One region of the Salmonella sp. A1325 genome, then DNA from elsewhere that is predicted to be linked to it. Evidence: predicted binding sites of a transcription regulator. Region 1 holds the regulator's gene; each other region holds the start of a gene.

Region 1 (2,206 bases):
ATGAGAGTTTTGTGGTGATCCATTTCCGCAACCTGGAAGGGATCGATTTTCCCTGGCTCCTGGCGATGCTCCAGGGCTCGTTTATTTCTCACATTAATACATTAGTGGTGCCGGGCGGCAAAATGGGGCTGGCGATGGAGCTGATTATGTTGCCGCTGGTGCAGCGATTAATGGAAGGCAAAAAAATCGAATAACCGCGGTGAAATGCCCGATGGCGCTACGCTTATCGGGCCTACGAGATAAAAACGGGTAGGCCGGATAAAGCCACGCCGCCATCCGGCATCACATGTTACGCCGCAATCACTTCATACGAATGGGTAATATTGACCGCTTTTTCCAGCATTAGCGCCACCGAGCAATATTTTTCCGCGGAGAGATCGACAGCGCGCGCGACGGCAGCCTCTTTCAGATCGCTGCCGGTAACGATAAAATGCAGATTAATGTGCGTAAACAGGCGCGGCGCGTCTTCCCGGCGCTCGGATGTCAGCTTCACTTCGCAGTTGGTGACATTCTGACGGCCCTTTTGCAGGATTGATACCACATCAATAGCGCTACATCCGCCAGCCGCCATTAATACCATCTCCATCGGACTCGGCGCTTTGTCACCGGAGTTGCCATCCATTAAAATCTGGTGGCCGGAGGAGGACTCTCCGAGGAACGTGAGCCCTTCAACCCACTTTACACGCGCTTGCATATTTCGTAACTCCAATGTTTCAATTTTCCTGAAAGATTACGCGCATACAACAAAAGTCGCAATGGAAGGCGACCTGGGTCATGCTGAAGCGAGACACCAGGAGACACACGGCGAAAGCTATGCTAAAACAGACAAGATGCTACAGTAATACATTGACGTACTGCATGTATGCAGAGGACATCACATTACAGGCTACAATCTATTTTCGTAGCCCCCTTCCCAGGTAGCGGGAAGTATATTTTTGCAACCCCAGAGACAGTGCCGTTTTCTGGCTCTGGAGACAGCTTATAACAGAGGATAACCGCGCATGGTGCTTGGCAAACCGCAAACAGACCCGACTCTTGAATGGTTCTTGTCTCATTGCCACATTCATAAGTACCCGTCAAAGAGCACGCTGATTCACCAGGGTGAAAAAGCAGAAACGCTGTACTACATCGTTAAAGGCTCCGTGGCAGTGCTGATCAAAGATGAGGAAGGGAAAGAAATGATCCTTTCTTATCTGAATCAGGGTGATTTTATTGGTGAACTGGGCCTGTTTGAAGAAGGTCAGGAACGCAGCGCCTGGGTACGTGCGAAAACCGCATGTGAGGTCGCTGAAATTTCCTACAAAAAATTTCGCCAATTAATCCAGGTCAACCCGGATATTCTGATGCGCCTCTCTTCCCAGATGGCTCGTCGCTTACAAGTCACCTCTGAAAAAGTAGGTAACCTCGCCTTCCTTGACGTCACCGGGCGTATCGCTCAGACGCTGCTGAATCTGGCGAAACAGCCCGATGCCATGACGCACCCGGATGGGATGCAGATCAAAATCACCCGTCAGGAAATCGGCCAGATCGTCGGCTGCTCCCGCGAAACCGTTGGTCGTATTTTGAAAATGCTGGAAGATCAAAACCTGATCTCCGCGCATGGCAAGACCATCGTCGTCTACGGCACCCGTTAATTCCGTCAGAATGGCGCGTTTTATCATGCGCCATTTTTGTTTGCATCGATGTGGCGAAGACTGATTTATCACCCAGAGATTAATTACGCACTACGGCAAACGCTGGTGCTGTGCCTGCCTGTGGCTGTTGGTTTATTGATAGGCCAGCTACACCTGGGCTTGCTTTTCTCTCTCGTTCCCGCCTGCTGCAACATTGCAGGTCTGGATACCCCGCACAAACGCTTTTTTAAACGCCTGATCATCGGCGCGTCGCTGTTCGCCGGATGCAGTCTGGTAACGCAACTTCTGCTGGCGGAATCCATCCCCCTGCCGTTGATCCTGACCGGGCTCACGCTGGTGCTTGGCGTGACGGCGGAAATTAGCCCGCTTCACGCGCGGCTACTGCCAGCGTCGCTGATTGCCGCCATCTTTACCCTGAGTCTTGCGGGATACATGCCCGTCTGGGAGCCACTGCTCATTTATGCGCTGGGCACGCTATGGTACGGCGTGTTTAACTGGTTTTGGTTCTGGCTATGGCGCGAACAGCCGCTGCGCGAGTCATTGAGTTTGTTATACCGTGAACTGGCCGATTA
Region 2 (2,206 bases), on a different contig from region 1:
AAATTCACCATGATAGCCAGAATGCGTCCGACATGCGCGCCAACGCCGCTAATAATATCTTTTGCTAATAGATCTCCCTGCATCGCCGCCTGACACAATGAATCTACCGTTAACGGCTGGCCGTGCAACATTGAACTCATCGACTGATTAAGCCGAAGCTGCGTAAGTTCCAGCACGCTATCGACGCTGGCGATGGTCTCCAGACAGCCATGATTACCGCAATAACAGCGCTTACCATAAGGATCGACCTGGGTATGCCCAATCTCTACCAGACTGCTACTGCCCGCATGAAGCAAATGACCGTCGGTGATAACGCCCGCCCCCACATTATGATCAATCACCACCTGGATAACGTCGCGCGCGCCGCGTGAGGCGCCAAAAAGCGCCTCTGCCATCGTCCAGGCGCTAATATCATGCTGAATGTAAACCGGTACGCCGGTGTGCCGCTCCAGCGCATCTCCCAAAGGCATCTCTTTGACATCTTCATAATACGGCATCCGGTGCACAACGCCGTTTTCGGTATCGATAATGCCCGGTAACGTAATGGCAATGGAGGTCAGACGCTCCAGTTTCTGCTGATGGCGGGTAAAAAACCGATCAACGTGCGTAATAATTCGCTCAAGCAACGGCGTGGCTTCGGTTAACGGCAGCGGCAGACACTCTTCTACCACCAGTTTGCTGCTAAGATCGCGTAGCGCAAGGAAAATTTCGCCACGGCTAATACGAATAGATAAATAGTGCCAGGCTTCCGTTTCCACCATCAGCCCGACGGCGGGACGTCCACGACTGCCCGCCTCTTTAATTTCAAGTTCCTGAACCAAATGCGCTTCCAGCATTTCGCGAACAATTTTCGTAATACTGGCAGGCGCCAACTGCGCCAGACGAGACAGGTCAATTCGCGATACCGGTCCGAGCTGATCAATCAGGCGATACACTGCGCCAGCATTGGTCTGCTTAATTTGATCGATATGCCCAGGCTGACTATCAGCAACCACCGCTCACTCCCTTTATTTTCGCGCTCCGAAATAATCTGTGTGCTATGGTGAAACACTTCAATACTCGCCGTCAACTTTTTGCTTAGCCGTGTGATTAACTGCACATTTTCACCCTTTTTAAGCGTAATTAATCCCGTCGGGCAGCCAGTAATAGCAGTTGGCAAAACCGCTGTACGGCATGACTCTGTTCATGATGCTTTGGCCATACCAGCCACATTTCAGATACGGCGTCCTCTTCCGCCAGGGGAACCCAGCGCATCTCGCTCATCTGTACACGCTTAAAGGATGCCGGCAGAATCGAGACGCCCAGTCCCGCCGCCACCAGACCGATAATGGTCATTGCCTCGCCAACCTCCTGCGTGATGGTCGGCGACAGGTTATAGCGCCGCATCAGGCCGAGAATATCGTCGTAGAGGCCCGTCCCGACATGTGGATCGAAAAAGACGAAAGGTTCTTCCGCCAGTTCTGTCAGACTGACGACCGGCTTTTGCGCCAGCCGATGTTCGCGCGGGATCATGGCCATAAGCGGCTCATGCAAAATCACCTCGCGATTAAGTGTGTCGGGCAGCGGCGTATTCCGCAGCAAGCCAATATCCAGTACGCCTTCGTTGAGCGGCGCGATTTGCTCACGCGTATTCATTTCACGCGTTTGCATATGCACCCCCGGATAGGACTGGCGGAACAGCGAAAAGGTATGCGATACCGCCCGAATAAAAGGCGCTGAAGACGTAAAGCCAATACGGATTTCTCCCGCTTCGCCCTGATGCAGCCGCTCGGCGCGAGCGGCGGCGTCGTTTACCAGACTCAGGATGTGTCGGCTGTCCACCAGAAACTGTCGCCCGGCGGCGGTTAACGCTACGCTGCGGTTGGTCCGCGCCAGTAATCGCGCGCCGACCTGCTGCTCCAGAATTTGTATCTGCTGACTGAGCGGCGGCTGCGAGATATTGAGGCGCGCGGCGGCGCGACCAAAATGCAGCTCTTCTGCTACCGCCACAAAGTAACGTAAATGACGTAATTCGATATTCATATTTTTAACGTCTTATTTGAGACAATTAATATATTAGACAGAATATTTTGCTTTTTCTATGCTTTACATGTCGGTTATACCCGTCTCCTGTTGACGGAGATGTAAAGCAAGGATTTAACGTGAGTCGTACAACTATTCTCGATGACGCCACGGCGAGCGATATCGATGAACAACGCCATTCTCA
Region 3 (2,206 bases), on a different contig from region 1:
TTACTGCGCGCGCAATTCGGCCCGGTGGTGGTCTCTTGCGCTATCAGTACGCTGGTCGTTTTTGTGGTCGTAAGCTGGAGTTCACATCTGATACACGGTGAACGTAAAGTGGTTGGGCAGAAGGGAACGAAAAAATGATGACATATATCTGGTGGTCGTTACCGCTGACGCTGGCGGTATTTTTCGCCGCCCGCAGACTGGCGGCGCATTTTAAAATGCCGTTGCTGAATCCGCTGCTGGTGGCAATGGTAGTCATTATTCCTTTTCTGTTGCTGACCGGTATTCCCTACGAGCACTACTTCAAAGGCAGCGAAGTACTTAACGATCTGCTGCAACCGGCGGTGGTGGCGCTGGCCTATCCCCTTTATGAACAGTTGCACCAGATTCGCGCGCGTTGGAAATCCATTATTAGCATCTGTTTTGTCGGCAGTCTGGTAGCGATGATTACCGGGACATCCGTTGCCTTGCTGATGGGCGCAACGCCTGAAATCGCGGCATCGGTACTGCCTAAATCCGTGACTACGCCTATCGCGATGGCGGTGGGCGGCAGCATCGGCGGCATCCCTGCGATCAGCGCGGTATGCGTAATTTTTGTCGGTATTCTGGGCGCGGTGTTTGGCCACACGCTGTTAAACGCGATGCACATCCGTACTAAAGCCGCACGCGGGCTGGCAATGGGGACCGCCTCACATGCGCTCGGTACTGCGCGCTGCGCCGAGCTGGATTACCAGGAAGGCGCGTTTAGCTCCCTGGCGCTGGTGATCTGCGGCATTATTACCTCGCTGGTAGCGCCCTTTTTGTTTCCGCTCATTCTGGCGGTAATGCGCTAACGACGGGACAAAAGACCGGGTTAAAATTTGCGATACGTCGCGCATTTTTCATTTAAGTTTCACAAGTTGCATAAGCAATGAGATTTAGATCACATATTAAGACATAGCAGGCCCGTAAACTACGGTTCCATTACATTGTTATGAGGCAACGCCATGCATCCACGTTTTCAAACTGCTTTTGCCCAGCTTGCGGATAATTTGCAATCAGCGCTGGCCCCTATCCTGGCGGACCACCATTTTCCCGCCATGCTGACCGCAGAGCAGGTCTCGACGCTTAAAAATACGGCGGGACTGGACGAAGACGCGCTGGCTTTCGCACTGTTACCTCTGGCGGCGGCCTGCGCCCGTACCGATTTGTCCCATTTTAACGTCGGCGCGATTGCGCGCGGCGTTAGCGGCAACTGGTATTTCGGCGCGAATATGGAGTTCCTGGGCGCCACCATGCAACAAACTGTGCATGCTGAACAAAGCGCGATTAGCCACGCCTGGCTACGCGGCGAAAAAGGGCTCGCCGCCGTCACCGTTAACTACACGCCTTGCGGCCACTGTCGCCAGTTTATGAACGAGCTGAACAGCGGTCTGGATCTGCGCATTCATCTGCCGGGCCGCGCGCCGCATACGTTACGCGATTATCTGCCTGACGCTTTCGGGCCAAAAGATCTGGAGATCAAAACGCTGCTGATGGACGAGCAGGATCATGGCTTTACGTTAACGGGCGATACGCTAACGCAAGCGGCGATTACGGCAGCCAATAAGAGCCATATGCCTTATAGCCACTCACCGAGCGGCGTGGCGCTGGAATGTAAAGATGGCCGTATTTTCACCGGCAGCTATGCGGAAAACGCCGCCTTTAACCCTACACTTCCCCCGCTGCAAGGCGCGCTAAACCTGCTGAGTCTCAATGGCTATGACTATGCGGATATTCAGCGTGCGATTCTGGCGGAAAAAGGCGATGCGGCATTAATTCAATGGGATGCCACCGCCGCAACGCTGAAAGCGTTAGGTTGCCATAATATTGACCGCGTGCTTCTCGGCTAAGCAAATGTGCCGGATAGCGACGCACTGGCGTCTTATCCGGCCTGACTCTCCTCTCCCGCGACCCGATACAAGGGAAATCATGCTGAAAATCTCCGCAATCAGACGGCGGTTTCTTGCGCTACGTCTTCGGGTACAGTAGCCTGATCGTACTTTCATCCTGGTATCGAGTTTCCTGCATGTTAAAGCGCGTGTTTTACAGCCTGTTGGTCCTGGTAGGCTTGCTGCTGTTGACGGTGCTTGGCCTCGATCGGTGGATGAGCTGGAAAACAGCGCCCTATATCTATGACGAGCTACAGGATCTCCCCTACCGCCAGGTTGGCGTCGTGTTAGGGACAGCC
Region 4 (2,206 bases), on a different contig from region 1:
TGGGTGATCCACGGGTGTTTATTTGGCGAGTTATAAATCAGGAACCAGGTGATGGCGAACAGCACGCCGATCCCACCGGTAATCACAAACGCCATTTCAGTACCGATGCCGCTATCAGCAAAGGTCAGCATCGCCCAGACCACCAGCGGCGGCGCCAGCATCGCGCCAATCGAAGTACCGATATTAAACAGTCCCCCCGCAATACCGCGTTCTTTCGTCGGGAACCATTCGGCGCTGGCTTTAATCCCGGCAGGAATCGCTGACGCTTCGGTTAGCCCCATCAGACCACGCAGAAATGCCAGACTTATCCAGCCGCCGGCCAGCGCGTGCGCCATGTTGATCAGCGACCACAACAAGGCAAAGATAAAGAAGCCGATTTTCAGTCCGATGACATCCATCAAATAGCCGGTGATCGGCTGCGCAATGGTGTAACAAAGCTGGAAGGCGCTCACCACCCAGGAATATTGTTGCTCATCAAAATGGAGTTCTTTCATCATCGCTGGCGCCGCAACGCTAAGCGAGCTACGGGACAGGTAGTTTACGATGGTCCCTACGCAGACCAGGCCGATAATCCACCATCTTAATTTTGTCATCTTCATGATAAAGCCTCGTTAAAAAACATTAGCTCCGCGCCGTCTGACCTGTAGCGGGAAAACTGAAATCACAAAATTGGTTGACCAATCAATATTTTCGCATCCGGACCGGTCAAAATCAGGCGGCAACTCCCGCCCTTAATATTCTTGAAATAAATACATCAACTCATTTCAAGTTGAATGGTGAATGCTTTTCACCCAGCAAAAATTGACACAGATCAAATAAATAAAATTGGCAGACCGTGAATGATGATATTTGTGATTTGGTTAGCCAATTTAGACAATAAGGTTGACATGAGAAAAATTTTGGTTGAATTTAGGGGGCAGAACGGGTTTACAAAGCACGTTTCGATGTTGGCTGGCAATGGGTCAACCACGAAGACGTTATCGCAAGAAGAGGAAACGAGATATGAAACAAACCTGGCGCTGGTACGGACCTAACGACCCGGTAACGCTGTCAGATGTACGCCAGGCTGGCGCAACCGGCGTGGTAACGGCGTTACACCATATCCCGAATGGAGAAATTTGGTCGGTAGACGAGATCCAGAAACGTAAAGCAATCGTTGAAGAGGCGGGTCTGGAGTGGTCTGTGGTAGAGAGCGTACCTATCCACGAAGACATCAAAACCCACACCGGTCAGTACGATTTATGGATCAAAAACTACCAGCAAACGCTGCGTAACCTGGCGCAATGCGGTATCTATACGGTTTGCTATAACTTTATGCCGGTGCTGGACTGGACACGTACGGATCTGGAATACGTATTGCCGGATGGTTCCAAAGCGTTGCGTTTTGACCAGATTGAATTCGCCGCGTTCGAACTGCACATCCTGAAGCGTCCGGGAGCAGAAGCCGACTATACGGCAGAAGAGATTGCTCAGGCAGAGCGGCGTTTCGCCACCATGAGCGAGGAAGACAAAGCACGTCTGACCCGCAACATTATTGCCGGTTTACCTGGCGCGGAAGAAGGCTATACGCTGGATCAGTTCCGTCAACACCTGGCGACGTATAAAGATATCGATAAAGCAAAACTGCGTGAACATTTTGCCTATTTCCTGAAAGCCATTATTCCGGTTGCCGACGAGGTTGGCGTGCGTATGGCCGTTCACCCTGACGATCCGCCGCGCCCTATTCTCGGCCTGCCGCGCATTGTCTCTACCATTGAAGACATGCAATGGATGGTGGAAACCGTTAATAGCATGGCAAACGGCTTCACCATGTGTACCGGATCTTACGGCGTGCGCGCCGACAACGATCTGGTTGATATGATCAAACAATTTGGTCCGCGCATCTACTTTACGCATCTGCGCTCTACGCTGCGCGAAGAGAATCCGAAGACCTTCCACGAGGCCGCCCATTTGCACGGCGATGTGGATATGTATGAAGTCGTTAAAGCGATTGTGGAAGAAGAGCACCGTCGTAAAGCCGAAGGTAGCGACGATCTGATCCCGATGCGCCCGGACCACGGTCATCAGATGCTGGACGATCTGAAGAAGAAAACGAATCCGGGTTATTCCGCCATTGGCCGTCTGAAAGGGCTTGCGGAAGTCCGCGGCGTCGAACTGGCTATCCAGCGCGCTTTCTTTAGCAAATAACCTTCTTTCGCATGGCGCG

Evidence for each region. The regulator CRP, encoded in region 1, controls carbon source genes, mostly activating them, when cyclic AMP is high. The targets are predictions, from matches to a motif close to ATGTGANNNNNNTCACAT.
Region 2: mlc (sugar metabolism global transcriptional regulator Mlc) is a predicted target of CRP. The motif match lies at 1,084-1,101, and genes of this name have one in related genera.
Region 3: cdd (cytidine deaminase) is a predicted target of CRP. The motif match lies at 908-925, and genes of this name have one in related genera.
Region 4: uxuA (mannonate dehydratase) is a predicted target of CRP. The motif match lies at 800-817, and genes of this name have one in related genera.

What each region holds. Positions count from the first base shown of each region.
Region 1 is NZ_JAMLWO010000004.1:15,248-17,453, forward strand. It holds gene NAZ64_RS09450 (phosphoribulokinase) at 1-194, shown strand, start outside; gene NAZ64_RS09455 (OsmC family protein) at 290-694, opposite strand; gene crp (cAMP-activated global transcriptional regulator CRP) at 1,002-1,634, shown strand; gene NAZ64_RS09465 (YccS/YhfK family putative transporter) at 1,683-2,206, shown strand, end outside.
Region 2 is NZ_JAMLWO010000001.1:420,838-423,043, forward strand. It holds gene mlc (sugar metabolism global transcriptional regulator Mlc) at 1-995, opposite strand, end outside; gene NAZ64_RS02190 (LysR family transcriptional regulator) at 1,123-2,022, opposite strand; gene NAZ64_RS02195 (MFS transporter) at 2,142-2,206, shown strand, end outside.
Region 3 is NZ_JAMLWO010000005.1:301,762-303,967, forward strand. It holds gene NAZ64_RS12715 (CidA/LrgA family protein) at 1-138, shown strand, start outside; gene NAZ64_RS12720 (CidB/LrgB family autolysis modulator) at 135-830, shown strand; gene cdd (cytidine deaminase) at 984-1,868, shown strand; gene sanA (outer membrane permeability protein SanA) at 2,045-2,206, shown strand, end outside.
Region 4 is NZ_JAMLWO010000002.1:446,613-448,818, forward strand. It holds gene NAZ64_RS06080 (MFS transporter) at 1-599, opposite strand, end outside; gene uxuA (mannonate dehydratase) at 1,003-2,187, shown strand.